Regions from separate parts of the Salinicoccus siamensis genome, predicted to be linked through region 1. Evidence: predicted binding sites of a transcription regulator. Region 1 holds the regulator's gene; the other holds the start of a gene.

Region 1 (5,860 bases):
AAGTTTGTTTACTGGCTGATGGAAGTGAAGCTTTCACTGAAAATTTACCTAAGTATATACATGCTGTACCGCGCATCACCACAGTCGAACAGTATCCTGAAATTCTCAGAAGAGAAAACATTCATGAGATGGTTCCCGAATACCTCAAAATATCGGAGGCTGAGAAAAATTGGATAAATCAACAGCAATCATAAGACAGATGACGCTAGAAGACGTAGAAGATGTGTACAGCATAGAATGTGCCTCATTTCCCAACACATCCTGGAGTATCGAGGCTTTCAGGCGTGAATTGACGGCAAATGAATTCGCTACATATTTCGTCATCGAACATTATGGGGAAATAGTAGGTTATTGCGGGACTTGGATCATCATTGATCAGAGTCAGATCACTACAATCGCCATCGATAGAGGAATGCGGGGCCATGGTTATGGCAAAGCCCTTTTGCAGCATGCTAAAGCGTATGCAAAAAAATCCGCTGAAATCCTATCGCTCGAAGTGAGCGTGGATAATGAACGGGCAATGACCTTATATGAGAATGAAGGTTTCAAATATGGAGGCATCCGGAAGGACTATTATGGTCCAGGCAAGGATGCCCACGTGATGTGGGTGAATTTGAATGAATGAAGATATAGTCATCTTAAGTATCGAAACAAGCTGTGATGAAACAGCGTGCAGTGTGATAAGAAACGGCAATGAAGTGCTATCCAATATAGTAGTCAGTCAAATCGACAGCCATAAAAGGTTTGGGGGTGTGGTGCCCGAGGTGGCTTCCAGACACCATGTGGAAACCATTACGGTAGTAATTGAAGAAGCACTTGAAGCAGCACGGATGACACCTGCAGATCTATCTGCCGTTGCAGTTACGGAAGGGCCAGGGTTGATAGGGGCACTGCTGATAGGTATCAACGCAGCTAAAGCATTTAGTTTTGCCCATGGTCTACCGCTTATTCCTGTCCATCATATTGCAGGGCATGTGTACGCCAACCAGTTGGATGAAGAACTGCGCTTTCCGCTAATGGCGCTCATCGTTTCAGGAGGGCATACAGAACTGATCTACATGAAAGATCATCTGTCCTTTGAGGTCATCGGTGAAACGCGTGATGATGCAGTGGGGGAAGCCTACGATAAAGTTGCGCGGGTCATAGGCTTGCCCTATCCCGGCGGACCACATGTCGACCGGCTCAGTAAAGAAGGACATGATATCTATGAATTTCCACGGGCTTATCTTGAGCCAGGGAGTTATGATTTTAGTTTCAGCGGCGTGAAATCGTCCGTCATCAACACACTTCATAACCAGAGGCAGAAGGGCCAGGAAGTGAATGCAGCGGATGTAGCAAAAAGTTTTCAGGAAAGTGTTGTAGAAGTGCTGACTGTTAAAACTTTGAGGGCAGTAAAGGATTATGGAGTAGAAAATTTGATAGTAGCTGGTGGCGTCGCAGCCAATAGTGGTCTGCGCGCGCGTTTTGAAGAGAAATGCCAAGATGAAGGTATAAAATTAAGTGTGCCACAGTTAAAGTACTGTACAGATAATGCAGCGATGATTGGCGCTGTAGCCTATCACCTCTATAAAAAGGGTGCTTTCGGAACATTAGAGCTAAATGGGCGCAATACGATCGATATAGAAGAATATACAATGTAGAAATGCCTATATGGATGGACATCCATATAGGCATTTTTTCTGGTAGTATAGTTTGTCAATACGGAACGTTTGTTTTATCCACGGCTGTGGATAACTTGTTGATGAAAATGGTTTATCTGCTAATATCAAGCATATAATTGTGGGTATATCTGTGGTTAAGTAGTCCCTAATAGTTATCAACACTGTGGATAACTATGTGGAGTAACTGGTATAACAGCATTTAGGGTGTGTACAATATCGTGGGTAAATCGCTTATGGATAAAGGTGGGGAATGACGAACATACGTTCATCATTCCATTGCTTCCAATGTTTCCGACAATGAGGCCCATTCTTCCATAAGGCGCTCGAGTGCTGCTTCAGAGTCAATCAATTGCTTGTTGAACTCCGCTGCTTTCTCATAATCTCCATAAACCTCTGGCAAGGCAAGGGTCTCTTCAATGGATTCAATTTCAGCTTCTTTCTCTTGTATTTCTTTTTCGGTTTTAGTGATACTTTTTTTTGTTTTTTGAATTTCATTACGCTTTTGCTTGTGCGCTTCATAACTGTTAGTGTGCTTTACCTCATTCTCTTCTTGTTCGATTTTTATCTGCATTGCCGCCCGTTCTTCTTTTTTATGCTGATAATAACTGTAGTCTCCGTTATATATCTCGGTGTGCTGATCGCCCATTTCTACGATTTTATTGGCAATGCGGTTGATGAAATAGCGATCATGCGAAACAAATAGTAGGGTGCCGGGGAAATTCTGCAGCGACTGCTCCAAGACTTCCTTGCTGTCGATATCCAAGTGGTTCGTTGGCTCATCAAGTATGAGCAGATTATTTTTTTCAAGCATCAATTTCGCCAACTGGATGCGGGCCTTTTCCCCGCCACTCAAATCATTGATTTGTTTCATGACCTCATCTTGGGTGAACAGGAAACGCCCCAACACTTTGCGGACATCACTTTCGTTCATGTTTGGGTATTCATGCCATAATTCTTCAAGAACGCTTCTCCCGGAAGTGAATTCTGCCTGCTTCTGGTCATAATAACCGATCGATACGTTGGCTCCGTAGATGATTTCCCCATCATGCCGTGATAATTTTTTGGCGATCGTCTTGACTAGGGTTGATTTTCCGATGCCATTTGGGCCAATGATTGCGAGACGGTCGCCTTTATCGATGTTCAGATTGATGTGACTATTCAAAGTCTCTTCATAACCGATGGCGAGATTTTTGATCCTGAGCACATCATTGCCACTTTCCCGTCTGATGTCGAATGAGAAGTCTGCACTTTTCGTGTCCATTCTAGGCATGTTTATACGTTCCATGCTCTCTAGCTTCTTCCGGCGGCTCTTCGCCATATTGCTTGTCGAAGCACGGGCAATGTTTTTCTCTACAAACGTTTCAAGCTCTTTAATCTCCTTCTGCTGGTGTTCAAAGGCCTTCATCTGCAGTGCATGGTTTTTTGCCTTTTCCTTTACATAACCTGAGTAGTCGGTGTGGTAAAGTGTGCCCCTATGCATCTCGACTTCATATATCTTGTCGACTGTACGGTCTAAGAAGTAGCGATCATGGCTGATTATGGCTATGGCGCCTGGGAAGCTGTTAAGATACTGCTCGAGCCATGCGACGGTATCCATATCCAAGTGGTTGGTCGGCTCATCAAGAAGGAGCAGATCAGGCTTGGAAAGGAGCATCTGTCCGAGCGCAAGGCGTGTCTTCTGGCCGCCGGAGAAAGCTTCTACGCTCCGATAGAGGTCCTCAGGCGCGAACCCGAGACCGGTCAGAACTGTCTTTACTTCTGAATCTATCGTATATCCGCCTTCAGCTTCGAAGATATTCTGCACTTTCTCGTATCTATCGAGTTGGGCTTGATAGTCTGCATCATCATAGTCATGTACAGCAAGCCATTCGGCAATCCTTTCCATTTCCTTTCCCGTCTCGAGCAGTCTCGAGAAAGGGCGCAGCATTTCCTCTCTGACATTATGAGTGGACTCGAGTGTCATCTGTTGTGTCAGATAACCTATTGAAATGCCTTTAGGACTGGTGATCTGGCCTTCATCAATACTCATCTCACCGGCCATCATCTTCATCAAAGTCGTTTTTCCGGCACCGTTCTTACCGACAATGCCGATTGTCTGTCCTGTTTTAATTTCCAGATTCATATTTTCAAAAATCATATCTGTACCGAAAGATTTTTTTACGTTTCCTAATTGCATCACTATCATCATAAATCCCTCACTTTCCTCAAGTTTACAATATATAACGTAAAAAAACGATGAAATCAGGTGACTCTTATGGCACCATAGGCGTGCAATTATGATATAATATATCAACAAAGTGCAATAGAAGAGGTGTACGAGATTTGAATAACAAAAAGAAAATCCCGAATGCAACGATGAAGCGCTTGCCCCTGTATTATAGATTCTTCAAAAACTCCGAAAAATCAGGGGTAGATCGGGTTTCTTCGCGGGAAATCAGTGAAGCACTGGATATAGATTCTGCAACAATTCGGCGTGATTTCTCCTATTTCGGTGAACTTGGCCGAAAAGGTTACGGATATAACGTCAAGAGCCTGTTGAAATTCTTTATGGAACATATCCAGGGTAACCAGAAGCGGAATGTGGCCATCATCGGTGCAGGTAACTTGGGTAGTGCATTATTGAACTATAAATTCAGCAACATAAATGATAGAATGAACATAGTTGCTGCATTTGACAATAACAGTAGCATCGTTGGAACAACAATCAATGATACTACAGTCCACCACTCGGATGAAATTGAAAAGATGGCTGAAGACCATGGTATAGATGTTGCGATTCTGACATTGCCTGCGGAAGTCAGCCAGGAGATGGCTGAACGTCTTGAAGCGGCCGGAATCAAAGGCATTCTTAATTTCACACCGATGAGGCTGGATGTAAGCGATGGAATCTATGTACACAATATAGATTTGAGTGTCGAATTGCAGGCACTGTTCTTTTATATGAAACATATCTAGGAGGGATACTGTGCTCGAAATGTTCATACCGACTACACTTATGGTAGTAACGCCAACGAGTATGATTGTAATTGCGGTTGTAGCGCTCATCATATTCGGACCTAAGAAACTGCCCCAATTCGGAAAAGCCATGGGCTCCACTTTGAAGGAATTCAAAGATGCAACAAAAGGCCTTGCTACAGATGATGACGACGACGAAGAAGAAGAGAAGAAGAAATCCCAGAAGAAAATCGAATCTGAAGTATAAAGGTCTTGAGGTGGCGGAAGCCGCCTTTTTTTAAAGAGGTGGAAAATCGATGAATGAATTGGAAAAGAAGGAAATCACTGAGCACCTTGATGAATTGCGCAAACGGCTTATGATCGTCATATACTTTTTTGCAGGCGCAATGCTGGTCGGGTTTTTCCTTTCCAAACCGTTAATATACCAGGTTCAGGAAGCACCGTGGACCGAATCCATACAGATGCACGCATTCCAAGTGACCGATCCGCTTAAAATATATCTGATGGTCATCATGATCATCGGTTTTGTAATCGTACTCCCGGTAATACTGTATCAGATATGGGCCTTTGTATCGCCGGGGCTCTACAGCAATGAGAGGAAGCTGACGCTATCCTACATTCCAATCGTCATGCTGCTTATGCTTCTTGGCATGGCTTTCAGCTACTTCATACTTGTACCATACATCATACAATTCACCTTTGAACTGTCAGAAGATATGGGAATAGAGACGACGATCGGCATCAATCAATATTTTGGTTTCCTGTTCAGGACAGTCCTGCCATTCGGTCTGATTTTCCAAATGCCGATACTGGTACTTTTCCTGACTCAGCTGGGGCTGCTGACTCCAATGTTTTTGAAGAAGAACAGAAAGTATGCCTATTTCATCCTGTTGGTTGTAGCAGCTTTGATTGCGCCACCTGATTTGATGACCCATATCATGTTGACGATCCCGATGATTGTCTTATACGAAATCAGCATCTATATTTCCAAAATCGGCTACCGTAGACATTTAAAGGCAGAGCAAAAGGCAATTGAAGAATCATTGGACTAAGATTTGGGAGGTTTTTTGAGATGGCATTGGATTCAGATGGAAGGATGTTCAGCCATCCATCGGCTGATGGACAGCTTGATACACATGTCCCAAAAAACGTGTCGCATGAATGGCGACAGCGTTATCATGTGCAACCCCCTACAGGGGCCTTGAATGGCCTTGCAGGCCTTGTGTCGGATGATGAGGGGTATC
Region 2 (5,860 bases), 500 kb from region 1:
CGAAAACCAGGAAGGCATCGACAATATAGACGACATACTCGAAGTGTCTGATGGACTCATGGTGGCGCGCGGAGACTTGGGTGTTGAAATTCCGCCTGAGTCAGTACCTATGGTTCAAAAAGATCTGATCAGAAGATCTAATCACCTTGGTAAACCGGTCATCACCGCTACACAGATGCTTGATTCCATGCAGCATAACCCACGCTGTACCCGTGCGGAGGCTAGCGATGTGGCGAACGCCATATATGATGGTACAGATGCTGTAATGCTGAGCGGCGAAACAGCTGCCGGTGATTATCCTCTGGAAGCTGTCCAGACGATGGCAAGCATCGCTGTTTCGGCTGAAGATGCACAGGATTACAAAAAATTACTATCTACACGGACTAAGTCGCTGCAGACGAACTTGGTGACGGCAATTGGCGTGTCGGTCGCACACACGGCACTGAACTTAAATTGCCGTGCGATAGTAGCGGCCACAGAATCAGGGCATACAGCAAGAATGATATCAAAATATCGTCCGCATGCAGAAATTGTGGCAGTTACTCCGCACCATCATGTAGCCAGACAACTACAGCTTGTATGGGGCGTACACCCTGTGATCAAGGAAGGGAAGCGGGATACTGATGAACTTCTGAACATCTCTGTATCAGCAGCAATGGAAAAAGGGTTTGCAGAACAGGGAGATTTGTTGATCATCACAGCAGGGGTTCCTGCAGGAGAAGCGGGCACCACGAACCTGATGAAACTCCACATCGTCGGAGATAAGCTGATCCGAGCTCAGGGTATAGGCAGGAGAAGCAGCGTTGGTGAAGTGATGTTCGTTGACTCTGCGGAAGCCTTAAAAGATAAAGATCTGGAAGGAAAAATCATCGTAACCCAATCTGTAGATGCAGATATGACGCCTTACCTTGAAGAGGCTGCAGGTCTTGTCACAGTCGAGGGGGGACTCACCTCACATGGGGCGATCGTTGGCCTGAATCTTGATCTGCCGACAATAGTCGGGGCGTCAGCCGCGTATGAAGTATTGGAAGAGGGCACAGTCGTCACCGTCGACTCAGAACAGAATTGTATATTCGATGGGCATGCTAATGTACTATAACCCAGCAAAAGGCACTTTTTGAAAGTGCCTTTTTATGTTGTAGTCACAGATGCTGCACAGTATAATATTAGATGAGGTGGCACATATGAAAAAAATGTTACTTATCATGCTCCTGTTTTTAACAGCGTGCACTAACGGCGGGCCTGCGGACGACTCATCTGGTGAGAATACAGATCAGAGTGAAGAATCGACAGAGGCCGCTCCAGAAGAGCAACAGACGTCTGAAGAGTCGGAAGAAGAAATGTCAGCAGCAGATATCATTAAAAATGCACAATCTGAAGGAAGTAAGGAAGTCAGCTATGAAGAGCGGCAGACGACTACAATTTCCACAGAAGAAAGACAGCATGTGATCCGTACAATAACCACCAGGAGCAAACAAGATGAAATTAAAATCGCAGTTGATGATGGGACTGACATCAAGACGCATTACATCTTTGAAGGAGAACACTTCATCTATCAAAATGGCGACGTGGAAAGACAGGATGACGGGCGCAATATTGAAGGCAGCAGTTATGGAGATTTAATCAGTCAGCTCGAGCCATTCAAAGAAGGCACAGCCGAACAGCTCGAATCAGGTTATGAAATTCGCTATGAAGTAGAAGGCGAAGCCGGCGTAAAACCCTTTATAAACGACGATCTGGAGTCGTCACTCGAAGCGGTGGATCACATCAATGGTCTTGTCCTCCTAAAGTTCAATGAAGATTATCGATACGAAAGTGCCGAATTGACACTTACTATGGAAATGGATGATGAAACCATTAATGTTTCATCAAATATCACAATGGATAAAATCGGAGAGATCAACGTGATAGAAAAACCAAAGGGAATGTAGCGAAATAATTGAATGGATTTCAAACGGGAAAGTCAGCCATGCATCCTTTAAGGGATGCATGGTTGACTTTTTTATTTTTATACCACCAATAGTTCAGAAGATGAATAATTACAACAATTATAGTTGTCGAAAAATTGACATATTTCAGTCAAATAAATACAATGTAGACTATAAGGGGGAATAGAAATGGCAAAGATTGATTACGCATTAATTGCTTCACAACCTGAATTTGAAGAACTGCTTAAGAAACGGAACAGATTCATTTTACCGGTCAGCATCTTTTTCATCATCGCTACACTGCTCTTTCCGATACTGACAGGCTATACCAATTTGCTTAGCAATGAAGCATTCGGAAACATTTCATGGGCTTGGATCTATGCTTTTTTCCTATTCATAATGGTCTGGACGCTGGTTACGATCTATATGAAGCAAGCCAAGGAATTCGACAGGGAAGCGGATGAGATAATCAGAAAGTATCGGGAGGGGAACTATAAATGAATCTGACCGTCATCATCATGTTCATTGTATTTGTTGGTTTGACGTTAGTGATTACATACTTTGCTTCGAAAAGGACTCAATCCACTAAAGATTTCTACACGGCAGGTGGGGGGCTGACTGGTTGGCAAAACGGTCTCGCAATATCCGGAGATTACCTTTCCGCTGCTTCATTCCTTGGTATTGCGGGGGCGATTGCATTATGGGGTTTGACGGTTTTTTCTACAGTGTGGGTTATCTTACAGCTTATCTCGTTGTACTGTACGTTGTTGCAGAACCGCTTAGAAACCTCGGGAAGTACACAGTCGCTGATATGATTGCTGCCCGGTTTGAGCTTAAGAAGGTGCGCGCCTTCGCAGCGCTATCTTCCATTACGATTGTCATCTTCTATATGCTCGCTCAACTTGTAGGGGCGGGAGCCTTGATTCAACTACTGTTTGATATACCATACAGTGTGGCTGTCATTATAGTCGGTATAATGATGACCATTTATGTATTATTCGGTGGCATGACTGCAACAAGCTGGGTACAGATGGTAAAGGCAATCTTGTTGATGGTTGGCACAATCATCATCTCTGTACTTGTACTGCTGCAATTCAATTTTAATATTTTTACCATGTTTGGCGAAATGAAGAACATAACGGCACCGGAGCTTAAAGGCCCATTCTTGAATCCTGGCTCTCAAGGCGGATCTCCCCTGAATAACGTATCGCTCATCATCGCATTACTGTTCGGTACGGCCGGCCTTCCGCATATCCTCATGAGGTTTTTTACAGTTAAAGATGCTAAGACAGCCCGTAGCTCAGTCATGTGGGCAACTTGGATCATCGGCATATTCTACATCTTGACGATATTCCTTGGATTTGGAGCTGCAGCGATGCTGACGAGGGAAGAAATCATCGCAGCGAACCCGGCAGGCAATATGGCTGCGCCATTGCTAGCAGAAAAGCTCGGTGGCGATCTCCTCATGTCATTCGTGTCAGCAGTGGCATTCGCAACAATCCTCGCAGTAGTAGCTGGTCTTGTGTTATCGGGGGCAAGTGCATTTGCGCATGATATCTATGGTCAAGTGATCAAAAAGGGTAACATAACAGATAAACAGCAGATGCTCGCAGCTAAAATTGCGGCATTCAGTGTAAGTGTCCTGTCCATAATACTGGCAATCTTCGCCCAAAACCAAAATGTCGCATTTCTCGTTTCCTTGGCCTTCTGTGTGGCAGCAAGCGCCAATTTACCAGTCATCGTCTATACGATTTTTTGGAAGCGGTTTAACACGCAAGGGGCGATTACTGGAATTATAACGGGACTTGCGGTATCTCTTATACTTGTTATCATGAGCCCGAATGTAATGGATCCTTCAGGCAATGCATTTATTGCAATGGAGCCACTGTTCCCTCTGACGAATCCAGCAATAATCTCAGTACCAGCCGGATTTTTAGGTGCTTTCTTAGGAACCTTCCTCGGTAAAGCCGAATCACATGAAAAGTATCGCGAAGTGAAGGTTAAATCGGTGACAGGTATTGATACATCTAAGACAACACACTAATCATAAGATAAACTTATGTACATCAATAAGATAATTAACTGACCCTTATAAAAGCCTCAATTCAGCTGAATTGAGGCTTTTATTGTGAGTATAGGCGTCTTCTAGAAGGTTAATGGTATTAATTTCACAAAAGAATAAATGATGCTGTATTATTCACAAAGTTCTTTAATTTGATATAATGGCAATAAGGCCGATTGGCTATACTAAGAATTAACTAGAAGGAGAATCGATATATGTCTGAGAAAAAAGGTTTAGAAGGTATAGTTGCAACCGAATCACGCATCAGTTCAATCATTGGTTCGCAGCTCACTTACTGTGGTTATGAAATCGATGACCTTGCAGAAAATGCACTATTTGAAGAAGTCGTATTCCTATTGTGGAACGACAGATTGCCGAACCAGACTGAACTTGATGATTTCCAGGCGAAATTATTTGATCATATGACGCTCAATCCTAGAATCTACACTCATTTCGAGGAATACGCAGCGGATAAGATTCATCCAATGGCAGGTCTGCGTACAGCATTGTCATATCTGTCACACTTCGATGAGAATGCTGAAGACATGAGTGATGAAGCGAATCAGGAAAAAGCCATCCGTATTCAAGCTAAAGTGGCTTCACTCGTTGCAGCATTCTCAAGGATAAGAAGTGGTAAAGAGGTCGTCAAACCTAAAAAAGGACTCAATTACGCTGCAAATCTTCTGTATATGATGAAAGGCGAAGAGCCTAACAGTACAGAAGTCGAGGCAATGAATAAAGCCCTTGTGCTTCATGCAGACCACGAACTGAATGCGTCAACATTCACGGCACGCGTATGTGTCGCGACACTTTCTGATATGTATTCAGGCGTAACAGCTGCAGCTGGTGCACTCAAAGGACCTCTTCATGGCGGAGCGAATGAACGCGTAATGAAGATGCTTGGTGAGATCGAATCTCCTGAAGCTGTAGAAGACTACTTGAAAGAAAAATTCGAAAACAAAGAGAAAATCATGGGAATGGGGCACCGTGTCTATAAAGACGGCGATCCACGTGCAAAATATCTGAAAGAGATGTCCAGACAACTCACCCAGGAAATCGGGGAGCCTGAGCTCTACGAAAAATCCATAAAGATCGCAGAAGTTGTAGAACGTGAAAAGGGCCTTCTGCCAAACGTTGACTTCTTCAGCGCCTCGGTCTATCATGCGATGGGGATTGACCATGATCTGTTCACGCCAATCTTTGCTGTCAGCCGCGTGTCCGGATGGATTGCACATATTCTGGAACAGTACGAAGACAATCGTCTGATCAGACCAAGAGCTGAATATGTTGGACAAACCGGCAAGAAATATGAAGCAATCGAGAAGCGCTAAAACAAATTTTCAAAATTATTAACCAGGAGGATTTTTATTTATGTCGAGTCAAAAAATCACAACAAACAATGGAATTCTGAACGTACCTGATAAGCCAATCATCCCATTCATAGAAGGTGACGGCATTGGACCGGATATCTGGAAAGCTGCAAACAAAGTACTTGATGCAGCGGTTGAAAAAGCATATGACGGTAAAAAAGCGATTGAATGGAAAGAAGTATTGGCAGGCCAAAAAGCGTATGACAATACCGGCGAATGGCTGCCACAGGAGACTTTGGATACAATCAATGAATACCTGCTTGCAATCAAAGGCCCTCTCACTACACCAATCGGTGGCGGTATCCGTTCATTGAACGTTGCGCTGAGGCAAGAGTTGGATCTGTTTACATGCCTCAGACCGGTAAGGTATTTTGAAGGTGTTCCATCTCCATTGAAACGTCCTGAAGAGACGGACATGGTCATCTTCCGTGAAAACACAGAGGATATCTATGCAGGTATCGAATTCCAGGAAGGCACTGATGAAGCGAAGAAGGTAATCG

What was found. Region 1 encodes Rex, which represses fermentation and respiration genes when NADH is low (regulators of the CRP and FNR family bind a similar motif). Its sites were predicted from a motif close to TTGTGAAATATTTCACAA; they were not measured.
Region 2: ACZ5LF_RS04980 (citrate synthase) is a predicted target of Rex. The motif match lies at 4,085-4,102, and genes of this name have one in related genera.

The regions. Positions count from the first base shown of each region.
Region 1 is NZ_AP043765.1:448,907-454,766, forward strand. It holds gene tsaB (tRNA (adenosine(37)-N6)-threonylcarbamoyltransferase complex dimerization subunit type 1 TsaB) at 1-194, shown strand, start outside; gene rimI (ribosomal protein S18-alanine N-acetyltransferase) at 200-625, shown strand; gene tsaD (tRNA (adenosine(37)-N6)-threonylcarbamoyltransferase complex transferase subunit TsaD) at 618-1,640, shown strand; gene ACZ5LF_RS02310 (ABC-F family ATP-binding cassette domain-containing protein) at 1,930-3,846, opposite strand; gene ACZ5LF_RS02315 (redox-sensing transcriptional repressor Rex) at 4,017-4,616, shown strand; gene ACZ5LF_RS02320 (twin-arginine translocase TatA/TatE family subunit) at 4,636-4,863, shown strand; gene tatC (twin-arginine translocase subunit TatC) at 4,913-5,668, shown strand; gene ACZ5LF_RS02330 (glycoside hydrolase family 32 protein) at 5,689-5,860, shown strand, end outside.
Region 2 is NZ_AP043765.1:947,059-952,918, forward strand. It holds gene pyk (pyruvate kinase) at 1-1,099, shown strand, start outside; gene ACZ5LF_RS04965 (hypothetical protein) at 1,185-1,931, shown strand; gene ACZ5LF_RS04970 (DUF485 domain-containing protein) at 2,118-2,429, shown strand; partial or broken gene ACZ5LF_RS04975 (solute symporter family protein) at 2,426-3,972, shown strand; gene ACZ5LF_RS04980 (citrate synthase) at 4,206-5,321, shown strand; gene icd (NADP-dependent isocitrate dehydrogenase) at 5,362-5,860, shown strand, end outside.